DNA from 3 places in the Mesorhizobium sp. Root695 genome. Region 3 is predicted to be linked to each of the others. Evidence: predicted binding sites of a transcription regulator. Region 3 holds the regulator's gene; each other region holds the start of a gene.
The links. Region 3 encodes PhoB, which activates phosphate uptake and scavenging genes when phosphate is short. Its sites were predicted from a motif close to TGTCATNNANCTGTCAT; they were not measured.

Region 1 (4,000 bases), on a different contig from region 3:
GAAGCGTATCGACTGGTCGCAGGCACATGGCGGCAAGCTGCACTTCACCCGCTCCCCCGAGGAAGCCGTCGACCAGGCCGACTGCATCGTCACGGATTGCTGGGTGTCGATGGGCCAGGAGCATCGCGCCCGCGGCCACAACGTGTTCTCGCCCTATCAGGTCAACGCCAAGTTGATGGCGAGAGCCAAGCCTGACGCGCTGTTCATGCACTGCCTGCCGGCGCACCGCGGCGAGGAGGTGACCGACGAGGTCATCGACGGACCGCATTCGGTGGTCTTCGACGAGGCCGAGAACCGGCTCCATGCCCAGAAGGCCGTGCTCGCCTGGTGTCTTGGCGCATGAAGTGTCTGGGAGCTTGATCTGCGGAGGTGTGATGCCTATTTGCGCCGCATCACGCAAATCAAGCGCGTTTCGAGGCATGCTCCCGAGAGGGCGGCTTGGCCGCGCTCTGGAGCTTTGTCATGTTGAAAACCTATCAAGTGACTGAACATCACCCCAAACTCGGCGAATTCGGCTACGCCGGCGACGATCACGTCGTGCCGTTCGAGGTCGGCCCGCTCGACGTGCGCGGCCGCACCGTCCAGCTCGGGCCGATGCTCGACGCCATCCTCAGCCGCCACGATTATCCCGAGCCGGTCGCCCGCCTGCTGGCGGAAGCCTGTGTGCTGACCGTGCTGCTCGGCACCTCGCTGAAGTTCGAAGGCAAATTCATCCTGCAGACTCGCACCGACGGGCCTGTTGACATGCTGGTCGCGGATTTTTCCACGCCCTCGGCATTGCGCGCCTATGCGCGTTTCGATGCCGACCGGCTGGAGGCGCTGGTCGCGGCAGGCGAAACATCGCAGCAGACCCTGCTCGGCAGCGGCGTGCTGGCGCTCACCATTGACCAAGGCGCTCATACGCAGCGCTATCAGGGTATCGTCCAGCTCGATGGCGAGACGCTGGAAGATGCGGCACGCACCTATTTCCGTCAGTCGGAGCAGATCCCGACCGATCTCAGGCTGTCGGTGGCCAAGCTGCTGACGCCCGGCCCCGGTGGCGCCCGCGAGCAGTGGCGCGCCGGCGGCATCCTGGCGCAGTTCCTGCCGCAGTCGCCCGAGCGCATGCGCGTGCCGGACCTGCCGGGTGGCGATGGCTATCCGCGCGAGGAGATCGACGATCCGGCCGACAATTCCTGGCAGGAGTTGCTGGCCCTGCTCGGCACCATCGAGCCGACCGAACTGATCGACCCGACGATCGGCGCCGAGCGGCTGCTCTACAGGCTGTTCCACGAGCACGGCGTTCGCGTCTTCGGCGGCGTTCCGGTCGCCGACCAGTGCTCGTGTTCCCGGGACAAGATCCGCGGCATCCTCGAGGGTTTTTCCGCGCAGGAGATCAAGGACAGCACCGAGGACGGCGGCATCCACGTCGCCTGCGAATTCTGCTCGAAGCAATATGACTTCGACCCAGCGGAATTTGCGGCTCAGTAGGAAAGTCTCCCTTCTCCCCGTTCACGGGGAGAAGGACGCTAATTCACCGTCCGCCGCGTTCCCGGCAGATCGAGTGAAAACGCCGGGATGGCGATGTCGAACGTCTCGCCCCGCTTGTTTCGCATCGTGTAGTGCCCGACCATGATGCCGGACGGCGTCGAGAGCGGGCAACCGGACGTGTATTGGTAGCTGTCGCCGGGATTGAGTTCGGGCTGGTCGCCGACGACGCCGGCGCCGCGAACCTCCTCGACCCGGCCGGTGCCGTCGGTGATGTGCCAATAGCGCGACAAAAGCTGAACGAAATCGTCCGACTGATTGTCGATCGTTATCTGATAGCCCCAGACATAGCGGTTCTCTGAGGGATTCGAGCGATCCTCCAGATAGAACGGCCTGACCTGCACTTCGATGTTGCGCGTGACGGCGCTGTACATAAGCGGCTCCAAAAACAATCCGGTAACTCTCGGCGCTCGTTGCAGGCTGGTCAACGGTGCGCGTCCCTTCATTGCCGATCGAACGGCAGGTGGCGGCAAAGAATGTCATTTAAGTGACACATGACAATGATGGTGTGCGCCGACCAGTGCCGCGCGACTCGGGCGCTCTGTCGAACTGTTGAAATCGGTCGTCCTGCCAGCCAGATTGTTCTGGCGGACCGGTTTTCTGGAGTGACCGGATCTCGATGGAACTCACTCTCATAGCCGCCGCGCTTTCGACTGCCCTTATCCTCTCAAATCTCGCCAGCATCGTGCTTGCCGCTTCACGTCTGAAACGGCGCCGCATTATCGCGCCGCCGGCCGGCAAGCCGCGGCCAGTGTCGATTGTCGTGCCGTCGCGTGGCGTCGAGCCGTTCACGCGCGAGACGCTGGAACGTGCCTTCTCGCTCGACTGGCCGCACTACGAGCTGATCTTCTGCGTTGCCCATGCCGACGACCCGGTGGTCAAACTGATAAACAGGGCAATTGCCCGGTTCCCGAAGGTGCCGGCCCGGCTTCTGGTCGGCGACGACCGCATCAGCGCCAATCCGAAACTCAACAATTGCGTCAAGGGCTGGGAGGCCGCGCGGCACGACTGGGTTGCCCTGGCCGATTCCAACGTGCTGATGCCGAGGGATTACGTCCAGCACCTGATGGCTGCATGGCGGCCGGATACCGGCCTTGTCTGCTCGACGCCGATAGGCTCGCGGCCGGCCGGTTTCTGGGCTGAAGTCGAATGCGCTTTCCTCAACACGCTGCAGGCGCGCTGGCAATATGCCGGCGAGGCACTCGGCCTTGGCTTTGCCCAGGGCAAGAGCATGCTCTGGAACAAGCCGATGCTCGACGCCAATGGCGGCATCCGCGCGCTGGCGGCCGAGATCGCCGAGGATGCCGCCGCGACCAAGCTGGTCAATGGCCTCGGCCTGCGAGTCAATCTCGTCGCCGCGCCCTTCGAGCAGCCGCTCGGCCGGCGCACGTTTGACGAGATCTGGTCGCGTCAGGCCCGCTGGGCGCGCCTGCGCCGCGTCACCTTCCCGCTGTTCTTCGCGCCCGAAATCCTGACCGGAGCTGTGGTGCCGCTGGCGCTTGCGCTGCTTGCGGCGGCAAGTGCCGGCGTCAGCCTCTGGGCAACCGCAATTGCCGTATTGGCCGCCTTCTATCTTCCCGAGTGCGCCCTGGCCTGGTCCAAGGGCTGGTACCTGTCGCCACGCATGGTTGCCGCGATCATCGCGCGCGACCTGATCCTGCCGGCAATGTGGGCGCGCGGCTGGCTCGGCGGCGCCGTCGACTGGCGCGGCAATGCGATGACCATCGGCACCAAGGCGGCCGAGCTGGAAGAGACGCCGTCCGGCGCCTGAAAGCCCTCTTATTTGGCCTTCAGAGCCTGCGCGATGTCCTCTAGCAGATCGTTGGTGTCCTCCAGGCCGACCGACAGTCTAAGCGTGCCCGCCCCAATGCCGAGTTCGGCGCGCGCCTCGTCACTCAGATTCTTGTGCGTCGTTGTCGCCGGGTGGGTGATCAGGCTCTTGGCGTCGCCGAGATTGTTGGAGATCAGCACAATGTCGAGCGCGTTCTGCAAGGCGAAGGCCGCCTGCTTGCCGCCCTTGACGTCGAGGCAGATCAGCGTCGAGCCGCCCGACATCTGCTTCTTGACGATATCGGCCTGCGGGTGGTCGGCCCGCCCGGGATAGATGACACGGGCGATTTCCGGCCGCTCGGCCAGGAAGTCAGCGATCCGGCCTGCGCTTTCTGTCTGCTGGCGCACCCGCAGCGGCAGCGTTTCCAGGCCCTTCAGCAGCGTCCAGGCGTTGAAGGGCGACAGGCTGGGACCGGTGTGGCGGAAATAGTCATGCAGGTTCTCATCGATCCACTTCTTGTCCGACAGGATGACGCCGCCGAGACAGCGACCCTGGCCATCGATATGCTTGGTCGCCGAATAGACGACGATGTGGGCGCCGAGTTGCAAGGGCTTCTGCTGCAGGGGCGTGGCGAAAACATTGTCGACGATCAGCCTGGCGCCTATCGAATTGGCAAGCGAAGCGACGGCGGCGATATCGACC
Region 2 (4,000 bases), on a different contig from region 3:
TGGGCGATTGCCAAGGCAGCCAGCTCACGGTCGTAGAGCGAGCCTTCGCTCATCACCCGGTCGACGCCGAGCGCCAGCTGCTCGATGATCTGGTCGAGGCGAAGGGCCGGCACCGAACGGTCGCCGCGCCGGCGGTCGGCAAGCAGGCTGTGGGCATTGGCAATGGCCGCTTCGCCACCTTTTACCGCAACATACATCTTACGCCTCCATCGTCTTGATGCGAGTCGTGCGCGACAAGCAAGCAATGCCATCAGCGGTGGCGAGGATGATGTCGACGCCGCGCGGAAAGCGCTTGATATTCTGCTTCCACTGTTCGACGAAATGGCGCGGCATCTGCGCCGGCGCAATCGTGGCGCTGGTTTCGATGCCGGGACCTTCGAGCAACAGCGGCGTGCCGGAGACGAGATCGCTGACCTGCAGGATCAGCGTGGTCGAGCGGTCGGGGTAGTCCTGCGTGCCCTGCGAAAAGCCGTCCAACGACATCATCTCGGCCGGCGTGGCGATCAGAGCGAAATGCGCATCGGCTGGCGTGTTGGCCAATGGCGCGCCGGTGTGGAAACCAAGCCAGGATTTGATGGCAGTGGAAGCCTGCAAAGCAGGGTCGAGCCACAGCGGTGTGTCGTTGTCGCAAAGCGCCAGCGCGATGGCGCAGGCGCTTGCCGAGAGCGGCGCCGGCGGGCGGGCGAGGGCCGGCAGCGGCTGTACGCTGCCTGGCCGCGCCATCGCGTCCATGACCGCCCGGAACACGGTCTGGGCATTGAAGACCGGATCGGCGAAACCGCCTTCGATCGATTGCGCCGCAATGTCCATCAGTCTTCTCCGCGAACCATGGTGAAGAAATCCACCTTCGTTGCCGCCGTCTCGGCGCGGCGTTTCTCATGTATCGCGGTCAGAGCCGACCGCAGGGGCGCTATCAGCCCGGTCTCGACTTTGGCGCGGTGGCCAGGGTCCTGCCACAGTGCGTCGGCGATGGCCGCCAGCTTCGCCTTCTGCTTGTCCCGGCCAAGGGCATAGCAATGGCCGACCTGTCCGGACGGCAGGCGGACCGTGGCGCGGGTGACGGTCGCCTCGCCGACATTGAAGGGCGCGCCGCCACCGCCGATGCGGCCGCGCAAGGTGACCAAGCCTGTCTCGGGGCCGCGCAGCAGTTCAGCGTCCGAAGGCAATCCGGCCTCGTTCCAGAACCGCACGATGTCGTCGCCGCTGGATTGCGCCAGCGTCGCCATGGCGGCCTTGCGTTCGACCTGGTCGCGGGCTTCCTGTCCTCGCATGAGCAATAATCCTTGTGGCTAAATTTGTCTATTGATATAGACAATTATACAAATTATACCTATTATCTAGCGCGTGTCCATGACGGGTGGATGACGGTAGAAGACCGCGCGCTAGAAGGCTGGGGGCAATCAATGGTCGGGCGGCTGGCAGCGGACAGCATCGAGCGGCGCAGCGGCGTTTCGCTGTGGCGGCAGATCGCCGACAAGATCCTGCATGCGATCGCCATCGGCGATTTCGCCGAAAATGCCCCGCTGCCGCCTGAGGTGGCACTGGCTGAGCGGTATGGCGTCAATCGCCACACGGTGCGCAGCGCCATAGCAGCGCTTGTGCAGGAAGGCGTGCTGCGGGCCGAGCAGGGACGCGGGACTTTCGTGCTGTCGCGCAAAAGGCTGTCCTATCCGATCGGCGCGCGCACACGCTTTTCGACAGGCCTGCAAGGGCAGACGACGGAAAGGCACATCGTCCTGCTCGCCTCGTCGGTCGAGCCGGCCAGCCAGCGCGTCGCCGAGGGCCTTGGCCTTGCCAGGGGGGCTGAGGTGATCCGTCTGGAAACACGTGGCGAAGCCGATGGACGGCCGGTGTCGCGCGCTGCCGGCTGGTTCGATGCCAGGCGCTTTGCCGGTATCGATGCCGCGATGGCTGAGACCGGCTCGATCACCGCGTCGCTGGCGCGGTTCGGCATAGACGACTATCTCAGGCAATCGACCGTGCTGTCGGCGCGCCATGCCGATGCGGCCGACCTTGCCGATCTCGATCTGCAGCCGGGCGCCATCGTGCTGGTCACCGTCGCCGTCAACGTCACGCCGGACGGCCAGCCGATCCAGTTTTCCGAGTCGCGCTTCCCAGCCGAGCGGGTGGAACTCAAATTGTCGGCGCTGTAGGGAGTGCCGGCCTTGTACGAGACCGTGATTATCTGACCCACGCTGATATCAGACCAACTCGGTCGCGCTCACTTGTCAGCGTCTTGGCGTTTGAGGGCCGCCTTCGACCTGGGCGGGGCGTCGTCAATTCGGGCCGGGTTCACCGCCTGCCATGTTATGACCCCACCTCGATCACAGCCTTGATCAGGCCGGATTTCTCATGCGCCCAGTGAGCGAGATCGCGCGGCGTGTCGGAGAGCGTGGTGCGGTGGGTGACGAGCTTGGCCATCGGCACGGCGCCGTTGCGGATCGAGGCGGCGACATGGTCGAAGTCGGCGCGTAGCGCGTTGCGGCTGCCGATCAATGTCATCTCGCGCTTGTGGAATTCCGGATCGGAAAAGCTGATGTCGTCCTTGACGACGCTGACCAGCACCAGTGTCCCGCCATGCGCGACATGGGCGAAGGCCGACTGCACCGACTGGGTGTTGCCGGTGGCGTCGAAGACCACATCGAAGCCTTCGCCTGATGTCGCCTCCCTGACCAGATCGGGTGCTGAGCCGCGTGAGCCGTCGAGGGTCTGGAAACCAAGCGCATTCGCGGCGAAGGCGAGCCTTTCGCTGCTCATGTCGAGCAGCATCACGTCGAGCCCGGCGATGCGGGCGAAGATGGCGGTGCCAAGCCCGATGGGGCCGGCACCGATGACCAGGGTGCGGGCGCGGGGATCGGCGCGGGCACGCCGCACGGCATGCGCGCCGATGGCCAGGAATTCGACGGCAGCGGCGTCGGCCAGCGACAGGCCGTTTGCCGGATAGAGATTTTGCGCCGGCACAAGGATGCGTTCGCACATGGCGCCGTCGCGATGCACGCCGAGCACCTCGATCCTGACGCAGCAATTCGGCTTGCCGTGCCGGCAGGCGACGCACTTGCCGCAGGAAAGATAGGGGTTGATGACGACCGGCTCGCCAACGGCCAGATCGACGCCTTCGCCGGTCTCGATGATCGTTCCAGACACCTCATGGCCCATGATGCGGGGATAGGCGAGGAACGGGTGCTTGCCCTCGAAAATGTGGTAGTCGGTGCCGCAGATGCCGACATGGCTGACCGCCACCAGCGCCCAGCCGGGAGGCGGTGAGTCCGGTGCGGGACGGTCTTCCAGGACAAGGTCGCCGGGCGAACGGCAGACAACGGCTTTCATGCTTCAATCCAGTCTGTAGTGAAAATCGCCGGCCCGGCAGTCATGTCGGGCCGGCGATTGATTGCGGGGTTGGCTCACTTGCCGCGGCGGCGCAGGCCATCGAAATAGACAATGATGATGATCAGCGCGCCGGTGATGATGCGCTGCCAGAACGAGTTGACGTTGAGCAGGTTGGCGCCGTTGTTGATGGTGGCCAGGATGAAGGCGCCAAGTAGCGGTCCGTGCACCGAGCCGACGGCGCCGAACAGCGAGGTGCCGCCGATGACCGACGAGGCGATCGCCTGCAGTTCCCAGCCCTCGGCCTGGGTCGGATTGCCGATGCCGATGCGGGCGGCCAGCAGCACGCCGACGAAGGCCGCGCACAGGCCCGACAGCGTGTAGGCCATGTAGATGGTGCGCTGGACGTTGACGCCGGACAGGCGCGAGGCCTCGGCGTTGGAGCCGACCGAAAACAGATACCGGCCCCAACGGCTATGATGCAAGAAGACGTAGGCCGGAATGCCGACCAGGATCACCATCCAGAACAGGTTGGGGATGCCGATAAAGGAATTGCGCGAGAACGCGGTGAAGGTGTCGCTGTTGATGTTGATCGAATTGCCGTTGGTGATCAAAAGGCCGATGCCGCGCAACGAGGTCAGCGTCGCCAGTGTGATGATGAAGGGAGGCAGGCCCA
Region 3 (4,000 bases):
GGACTGCGCATCGGCGGAGATGTACTTGTCGCCAGCTGCCTCGATCGCCGTCTTCATGGCAGCCTCGTCGGTCTTCCAGCGCTCTTCCTGGAAGTTGGACCACGAGACGCCGATGACCTTGTCCTTCGCCTGCGCGACCGACGCGAGCGTCAGCGACATGGCGACACCCGCCAGGATGGCGGCTGTGAATCTTTTCATAATATCCTCCCTGCGCCGCGTATGGCGCGACCAGACTGACCCTAAGGCCGGCACAGAGGCTCTATTTTTTCGAGCCTCGAAAAAATACTGGTCCAACACCCGAACGCTGTCAACATCGATTCTGATGGATTTTGATGTCCTTCCGAATTTTTTTCGAGCCTCGGAATAAATAAATGACAGGGCCGACCGCTTCTGCCAGTATTTGACCGCGTTGACGGCAGCGTTCCAGGAGCAGGAAAGAACCGCGGCGACCCGGAGGATGTGAAGAAACATGTCGGTCGGAATCCGCCACGACGATTTGCGCCGGCGCAACCGGGCGATGGTGATTGCGGCCGTGCGCCGCGCCGGACAGCCGTCCCGCACCGAGATCGCGGCGACCACGGGCCTCAGCCATTCGACCATCTCGGCGATCTCGTCCGACCTGATCGGTGAAGGCATCCTGACCGAAAGCAAGCCAAGCGAAGCCGGCTCACTCAGACGCGGTCGGCCGCAGGTCGGCCTCAGCCTCAATCCGGAAGCGGCGGCGGTGATGACCGTGGTGCTGTCGCTGAATTTCCTCTCCGTCGCCGTCATCGACTACGCCGGCCAGGTGATATCAGAGGAACAGCGCCGGCTGGACACGCAGACAATGTCGCGCGACGCGCTGATCGGCGAATGCGTCGGCATCGTGCGGCGCCGCCTCGAAGATCCCGATCTTGACGTCCGCAGCGTCGCCCGTATCGCGCTGGCGATCCAGGGCATCACCGATACCCATGCTCGCGCGATGCTTTGGTCGCCGATCACGCCGCACACCGACATCGCCTTCGCCGACATACTCGAAGACGAGTTCGGCATTCCCGCCACCGTGGAGAACGACTGCAACATGATGGCGATAGCGCTGCGCTGGCGCGATCCTGATCGCTACCGCGACGATTTCATCGCCATCCTCTTGTCGCACGGCATCGGCATGGGCCTGGTGCTGAAAGGCGAGCTGTTCACCGGCACCCATTCCTCGGGCGGCGAGTTCGGCCACATGATCCATCAGCCGAACGGCGCTCTGTGCCGCTGCGGACGGCGTGGCTGCGTCGAGGCCTATGCCGGCAACTACGCCATCTGGCGCAATGCAAGGCAGCTGGGCGAGGACGCAGAACCTGTCGCCGACGTCAGCGACGCCGACATGCGCGCCCTGGCGACCGCGGCCCGCGAAAAGGATGGCCCCGAGCGCGAGGCCTATCGCAAGGCTGGCGAAGCGCTCGGTTACGGCCTCGGCAGCCTGTTCGCGCTGATCGATCCGGCGCCCGTTGCCATGGTCGGCGTCAGCGCCGCCGCCTTCGACCTGATCGAGCCCGCATTGCGCGAGGCGATTGCCCAGACCGCCGGCGGCCAGCACTCGAAATCGATTTCCTTCGACACCGAGCCGAACGAACTGCCGCTGATCCGCGAAGGCTGCGCCATGCGCGCGCTGACCTTCGTCGACCAGGAGATTTTCGCGCCGGGCGCGCAGGCGAGAGGAAGCGTCGCAGGCAAAAACGTGGCGTGAATTCAGACGGGCGGGTTCAGTCCTCGCGGATCGCGTAACCTGCCCCGCGAATGGTGCGGATGACGTCGGGCATGCGGCCGTTGTTGACCGCCTTGCGCAGCCGGCCGACATGCACGTCGACCGTGCGCTCGTCGATGTAGATCGTCTCGCCCCAGACATTGTCGAGCAACTGGCTGCGCGAGAACACGCGGCCGGGATGGCGCATCATGAACTCGAGCAGGCGGAACTCGGTCGGCCCGAGTCGGATCTCGCTCTTCTTGCGATAGACCCGGTGCGATTCTCGATCGAGCACGATGTCGCCGACCTTCAGCACGCTGGACAGCACTTCCGGCTTGGCGCGGCGCAGCAGCGCCTTGACCCTGGCCATGAATTCCGGCGTCGAGAACGGCTTGACCAGATAGTCGTCGGCGCCGGTCGACAGGCCGCGTACGCGGTCGCTCTCCTCGCCGCGCGCAGTCAGCATGATGATCGGCAGCCGCTCGGTCTCGGGGCGCATTCTCAGCCGACGACAGAGTTCGATGCCGGAAACCGCCGGAACCATCCAGTCGAGCACGAGAAGGTCGGGAACGTTCTCCTGCAGCCGGATCTCGGCCTCGTCGCCGCGCGTCACCACCTCGACCTGGTAGCCTTCGGATTCGAGATTGTAGCGGAGCAGCACGCCTAGCGGCTCCTCGTCCTCCACCACCATGATGCGTGGCGCGATCATCGACTGGTCACCCCTGTCGTCATGCCGCCGGCGCGGACATCGCCGTTTCGTCCTGCTTCGGACGATTGGCGGGCAGTTGCGTACCGGTCAAAACATAATAGGCATTTTCGGCGATGTTGGTCACATGGTCGCCGATGCGCTCGAGGTTCTTGGCGCAGAACAGCAGATGCGTGCAGGCCGTGATGTTGCGCGGGTCTTCCATCATGTAGGTCAGGAGTTCGCGGAACACCGAAGTGTACTTGACGTCGATGCGTTCGTCGTCGGCACGCAGTTTCGCCAGGGCAGCGGCGTCGCGCGCCGCATATTCCTCGATCACGCCCTGCACCTGGATCAGCACCAGCTGCGCCATCCCGTCGATCGAATGCGACAGGTCGCGCGGCGTTACGCTGAGGCCGACGGTACCGACGCGCTTGGCGATGTTCTTGGCAAGGTCGCCGATGCGTTCGAGATCGCCGGCCATGCGGATCGAACCGACGACATGGCGCAGATCGTCGGCCATCGGCTGCCGCTTGGCGATCAACGTGATGGCGCGGTCGTCGAGCTCGCGCTGGCGCGCATCCATGATCGCATCGTCGGAGACGACGCGCTGTGCCAGGGCGTTGTCGGAATTCAAAAGCGCCTTGGTCGCACCGCCGACCATCGAGCCGGCGAGATCGCCCATGTCGCTGATGAGCCTGCTGATCTGACCGAGATCTTCGTCGAAAGAAGCGACTGTATGTTCGCCCATGATCTTATCCCTCGTATGCCTGAACTCAGCCAAAGCGGCCGGTGATGTAGTCCTGCGTGCGCTTCTCGCGGGGCGACGTGAAGATCTTCTCGGTGCGGTCGAACTCGACCAGTTCGCCCAGATACATGAAGGCTGTCTGCTTCGACACGCGCGCCGCCTGCTGCATGTTGTGGGTGACGATGACGATCGTGTAGTCGGCTTGCAACTCGTCGATCAGCTCCTCGATCTTGGCGGTCGACAGCGGATCGAGCGCCGACGCCGGCTCGTCGAGCAGGATGACTTCCGGCTTCACCGCCACGGTGCGGGCGATGCAGAGCCGCTGCTGCTGGCCACCGGAGAGGCTGAGGCCGCTGGCGCTGAGCTTGTCCTTGACCTCGGTCCAGAGTGCCGCGCGCTTCAGCGCCTGCTCGACACGGCCGTCCATCTCGGACTTGCTGAGCTTCTCGTAGAGCCTGATGCCGAAGGCGATGTTTTCATAGATCGACATCGGGAACGGCGTCGGCTTCTGGAACACCATGCCTATCTTGGTCCGCAGCAGGTTGAGATCCTGCGAGCGGTCGAGAACGTTCTGGCCGTCGAGCAGCACCTGACCCTCGGCGGTCTGGTTGGGATAGAGTTCGTAGATGCGGTTGAAGACGCGCAGCAGCGTCGACTTCCCGCAGCCCGAAGGCCCGATGAAGGCGGTGACGCTGCGCTCGGGCAAGGACAGCGTGATGTCCTTCAGCGCCTTGCTCTGGCCGTAGTAGAAGTTGAGGTTCTTCACCTCGATCTTGACCTTGGCTGCGGCCTCGGCGGCGATCGTCATGTCTGGAGACAACATCTGGCTCATTTGTCCTCTCTGCGTCCGGTC

Region 1: the regulator PhoB is predicted to act here: its motif matches at 2,005-2,021, upstream of ASD99_RS06950 (ceramide glucosyltransferase).
Region 2: the regulator PhoB is predicted to act here: its motif matches at 1,351-1,367, upstream of phnF (phosphonate metabolism transcriptional regulator PhnF).

The regions. Positions count from the first base shown of each region.
Region 1 covers NZ_LMHO01000005.1:25,213-29,212, reverse strand. The annotation lists gene argF (ornithine carbamoyltransferase) at 1-343, shown strand, start outside; gene ASD99_RS06960 (Hsp33 family molecular chaperone) at 463-1,470, shown strand; gene apaG (Co2+/Mg2+ efflux protein ApaG) at 1,509-1,901, opposite strand; gene ASD99_RS06950 (ceramide glucosyltransferase) at 2,147-3,298, shown strand; gene ASD99_RS06945 (O-succinylhomoserine sulfhydrylase) at 3,307-4,000, opposite strand, start outside.
Region 2 covers NZ_LMHO01000023.1:205,153-209,152, reverse strand. The annotation lists gene ASD99_RS20005 (carbon-phosphorus lyase complex subunit PhnI) at 1-197, opposite strand, end outside; gene phnH (phosphonate C-P lyase system protein PhnH) at 199-810, opposite strand; gene phnG (phosphonate C-P lyase system protein PhnG) at 810-1,271, opposite strand; gene phnF (phosphonate metabolism transcriptional regulator PhnF) at 1,404-2,153, shown strand; gene ASD99_RS19985 (zinc-binding alcohol dehydrogenase family protein) at 2,308-3,327, opposite strand; gene ASD99_RS19980 (ABC transporter permease) at 3,402-4,000, opposite strand, start outside.
Region 3 covers NZ_LMHO01000042.1:35,933-39,932, forward strand. The annotation lists gene xylF (D-xylose ABC transporter substrate-binding protein) at 1-198, opposite strand, end outside; gene ASD99_RS25465 (ROK family protein) at 470-1,717, shown strand; gene phoB (phosphate regulon transcriptional regulator PhoB) at 1,734-2,423, opposite strand; gene phoU (phosphate signaling complex protein PhoU) at 2,443-3,150, opposite strand; gene pstB (phosphate ABC transporter ATP-binding protein PstB) at 3,176-3,979, opposite strand; gene pstA (phosphate ABC transporter permease PstA) at 3,976-4,000, opposite strand, start outside.